Regions from separate parts of the Vibrio sp. YMD68 genome, predicted to be linked through region 2. Evidence: predicted binding sites of a transcription regulator. Region 2 holds the regulator's gene; the other holds the start of a gene.
What was found. Region 2 encodes PurR, which represses purine synthesis genes. Its sites were predicted from a motif close to TNANGNAAACGTTTNCNTNA; they were not measured.
Positions count from the first base shown of each region.

Region 1: a site for PurR is predicted at 1,384-1,403, ahead of QF117_RS17425 (NCS2 family permease). Genes of this name have one in related genera too.

Region 1 is NZ_CP124614.1:2,509,195-2,511,611, reverse strand. It holds gene QF117_RS17430 (aminoacyl-histidine dipeptidase) at 1-401, opposite strand, end outside; gene QF117_RS17425 (NCS2 family permease) at 1,424-2,417, shown strand, end outside.
Region 2 is NZ_CP124614.1:1,262,300-1,264,716, forward strand. It holds gene QF117_RS11955 (TfoX/Sxy family DNA transformation protein) at 1-463, opposite strand, end outside; cyclic di-GMP riboswitch class I at 577-679, opposite strand; gene purR (HTH-type transcriptional repressor PurR) at 822-1,829, opposite strand; gene torD (molecular chaperone TorD) at 2,077-2,417, opposite strand, start outside.

The DNA of each region.
Region 1 (2,417 bases), 1.2 Mb from region 2:
CTTGAAGCTAGAACCGCCAGACACGATGCCATACCAATGCCATTATCGGCACCTAATGTCGTCCCTTTTGCTGTGACCCACTCGCCATCAATGTATGGCTGAATAGGATCCTTGGCGAAGTCGTGCACGGTATCTTCATTTTTTTGTGGCACCATATCAATATGAGCCTGGAGAACAACACCTTTTCTGTTTTCCATTCCTGGTGTGGCTGGTTTTTTGATAAAGACATTCCCCGTCGGATCTCTGCGAACATCAAGACCTTCTGCTTTTGCCCAGCTAATGATGTATTGAGCCAGCTCTTCTTCATGCTTAGAAGGGTGGGGAATAGAACAGATTTTATCGAAAAACTGCCAAATTGAAGCGGGTGATAAACGACTAATTTCAGAATGAAACTCAGGCATGGTTAACTCCTTTATGTTGTTTTGTTGAGATTTATATAGGGTTTAATGCAAGGAAGTAGACTGTTTGACTATCTATTGCCCTGCTTAAAATCTCGTGTACTCAGCATACCATTACCTTAGGTCAGCGAGTAGCCTAAGTGACCAACAGCCTTAATGGATTATGGAATTGGCGGGTGCTATTGGGTTGTTAAGTGAAACAACATCCCTATCTTTCAGCTGTCATTCAGTTTGAATAGTGTTTTTTTTGTAATTTAATTACACAATTTGAGTCTGTTATGGGTTTTTTTGTGATTTGCATCACTTTGTTGTTGTAATTAAATTTCTTGGTGGTATATTAATACTCAACTTCAGAAAGAAGAAAAAATGCTCAAAGGATGAGTCCGTTAATCGCCTCCATGGAACTGAGAATCAAATGGTATTTAATTGATTTTAAGGTGATAGTTATGAAAAGTTTACCAACTACAACGTTCTGGACTAACAGCAATGTTTACACTAGCGACTTTGTATACCCAATCAGTTTTGGTTATTAATCACCAAAACTATGAGTAGCCACTAACGGGATACTCGACACGTTTTACCCCTATATATTGGAATTTTTTTACAGCTTAATGGCTGAGATGATTCAACCGCCACTCAATTTGAGTGGCGTTTTTTTATCTGAGCAATAGTCACGGGCTTAGGTTTAATCGATAACGCTGGGTTTTAATATTTAGAACATTTCTTTAACCTCTATGCCATCATAATCAATCCCTTCCTTTTGTTTTTTCCTCAAAATACTTTGAAAGTTTAGAACATGGTCTAAAAAATCACCATTGCCAATATTTTACTCTATTTACTTAAGTGTTTTATTTTTAAGGTTTTTACTCTTGTTCTATTGGCGTTGGTTGTTGCTCAATGACCATGCCGATACGTAAATATTCATTAGAGTCATAATTCTATCTGGAATTTGTTATTTGATAACTCTATAATTTACGCCAATCGATTACGCAACCGTTTACTTTTTACCCTTATAGGACCCGATCATGCTCGAAAGGCTATTTAAACTCAGTGAACACGGTACGAACGTGAAGACTGAGATCATTGCAGGTGTTACGACATTCCTAACGATGGCTTACATTATTTTTGTTAACCCAGCAATGCTCGCTGATGCAGGGATGGATCATGGCGCCGTATTTGTCGCGACATGTCTTGCCGCAGCTATTGGCTGTTTCATTATGGGCTTTGTAGCGAATTACCCAATTGCCCAAGCGCCTGGCATGGGACTAAATGCCTTCTTTACCTACGCGGTTGTTCTAGGTATGGGCTACACATGGCAAGTCGCTCTTGCTGCGGTTTTTGTGTCAGGTGTTTTATTTATTCTTTTAAGCATCTTCAAGATCCGTGAATGGATTATCAATTCCATTCCTATGTCATTACGAACCGGTATTTCTGCTGGTATCGGTCTGTTTCTAGCGTTAATTGGTTTGAAAAACGCAGGCATCGTCGTTGATAACCCAGCGACACTTGTTTCAATGGGTGATATCACATCTCTATCAGCGGTGTTAGCCGCCATCGGCTTCTTCCTAACGATTTCATTGGTTCACCGCGGTCTTAAAGGCGCGGTAATGATAGCGATTCTAGTGGTTACAGCGCTAGGTTTAGTGTTTGGTGATGTTCAATGGGGAGGCATTATGTCTGCACCACCGAGCATTGCTCCAACCTTTATGCAGCTTGATTTCTCAGCGGTATTTGAAGTGGGTATGATTTCAGTTGTATTTGCGTTCCTATTTGTTGATCTGTTTGATACCGCAGGTACGCTGGTTGGCGTTGCTCAAAAGGCTGACTTAATCGATAAAGAGGGGAAAATCCCTCGTTTGAATCGTGCTCTTCTAGCGGATTCAACAGCAACCTCTGTCGGTGCTTTGCTTGGTACCTCAAATACCACTTCTTATATTGAAAGTGTGGCTGGCGTTTCAGCCGGTGGCCGTACCGGATTAACTGCGGTTGTAGTTGGCATTTTATTCATTCTTGCATTAT
Region 2 (2,417 bases):
TGGCCTTATAAGCGGCTACAGAGCCTTGCTCCTCAAGAGTTGCCACAGAATCAATCCCCGCTTTTTTCAGCATTCTTTCCGTTGCTAACCTAAGATTTGGTAAATCCTTAAGGCGATCCGGTTTTGCAGATGCTTGGCTTTCTTTTTCTTTCTTTGCGATCTCTAATGAGCTTTTTGCTTCAGCGAGAGTGGCTGCGGAATCTGACATCCAATCATCAGGTAACGCATAATATTTGGTTACGACAGGGTGTCCGCGCTTTTTATAGACATATGGCATATAGCCTTGCTGCTTGAACTTTTTAACGGCAATGCTATCGGCTCTTATGTGAAGTTTGTCATTTACAACAAGTGCAAACATTGTGTCTTCAACAAAAATACCGAAACCGCCAAACATTGAACGAGACTTTACTCGTCCAAGCTGTTCAAACAGCCTCATTGAGTCTTTTAGTATTGGTTTATCCATGCTGTATGTTCTCGGTGTATGTTAAATACGCCACCAAATCAGGTCCGAGAGGTTAGCAAAATATGCAGAAACTGTGTCATTTACGGGTAAATTTTATGTTTGCATTGCTTGCCATCGGTAACCCCGCTACCTACCAACTCCTGTGATAAACAGAATGTTTGGTTAAGGCCGGAGGCTTTGCGTCCCACCCTTTCAAGTGGTTTGCCCTGTGCGTGACTAAAAATAAAGCTTTGATCAATCTGAATGAATATCACTAAACCGCTTGGTTACTGTGATGTTCATCCAACAAATTCATCTCAATAATGAGTCTAAACTATAACATATAATTAGCAAGTAAAGAAAAGCCAGTCAACACAGCCTACTTATTGAGATCCTTTACGGTGTTTCGTTCTACGATTTCAGGGTGCATCTCAAATATGCGCTTTTCATGATCTTTATCTTTGATTCTCTCAAGCAAAATTTCAAATGCATTTTTACCTACACGACGTTTGGGTTGGTGTACGGTCGTTAGTGGAGGCGAAAAGTATTCAGCAAGCTCAATATTGTCATAACCGATGACAGAGATATCGTTAGGAACGTTAATCCCTTTTTGCCCTAAGCGACTGATTAAACCGAGAGCCATCGTGTCGTTGAAACAGAAAATGGCCGTTGGTTTGTTGTCCATCGCTGCAATTTGGTCTGCCGCTAAGACAGCAGTATCACACTCAAAGTTACCTTCTAAGATCCAATCTTCATCGATTTTCAGGTTGGCTTCTGTCAATGCACGCTTAAAGCCTAAAATGCGCTCTTGGCATGCTGCTTTTTCAAAATGCCCGCTGAGACAAGCAATATCTTTATGGCCTTTATCAATCAGGTATTTTGTGGCGAGATAACCCCCTTCTTCTGAATTATCGATTATTTTATCGGCCTGGGAGCTTTCCGGGCCCCAATCCATCACAACCTTTGGAATGGTTGAGTGACGGTCAAGCATTTCTCGGAGTTCTTCAGTAAGGTCCGAACACATGACAAGAATGCCATCCACTCGTTTTTCGGCCAGCATTCGAATATAGTCACGCTGTTTTTCATAGATACCGCCGGTGTTACAAAGAATCAGCGTGTAGCCTTGGCGATAACAATAGCTTTCAACACCGTCAATGACTTCAGAAAAGAAAAGGTTTGTAGATTGAGTGACCAGCATACCAATCGTACGTGTTGTATTGCATTTTAAGCTGCGGGCAACGGCACTTGGGGCGTAGTTGAGTTCTTCAACGGCTTTATTCACTTTTTCTTGTGTCGTTTCTGCCACGAATCGCGTTTTATTGATAACGTGAGAAACCGTGGTCGTTGATACGCCAGCTAAGCGAGCAACATCTTTAATTGTGGCCATAATTCTTTTCCTGTTAATTGCTGTTGCAATTCCATTCACTAACAAAGCGTTTCAGTGCTTACATGAGCAAAAACATCTTACATCAGTAAAAACACAAAAACCGCCAATAATAGCGGTTAGTTAGTCATTCTTTTGTCGTTATTATTTTAATTTTAGACTTCATGTGAAGTACAAGCAATGAAAAGCGGTCATATTCGCGTGATCTAAAACTACAATTAGACAATATCATGGTGTTTATATTGAGTTTTTACTCGCCAGCTAAGTATTGGCAATCGAGTTCCAGAAAAGCACCCATCAATTCAGATACCGCAGCATAGAAACCGAAATCATCCAATTGCTGACATTTATGAGCAAATTGCGGGACCCAAGATAACAAGTAGGTTGAGATAAACTGTTTTTGCTCAATCAGTGCTTGGTCAAGATGCTTTTCGATTTCAACTTCATTGGAACGGATAATCAGGTGACCTAAAAAATCAAGTTCAATAGCGATATGATCAGCCGGTTCATTGAGGGTTTCATGAACGGTCACATTATGCTTCGCCATCAGCTCAGCCATTTCCTTTGCAGGAGTATCATTGAGTATCCCAG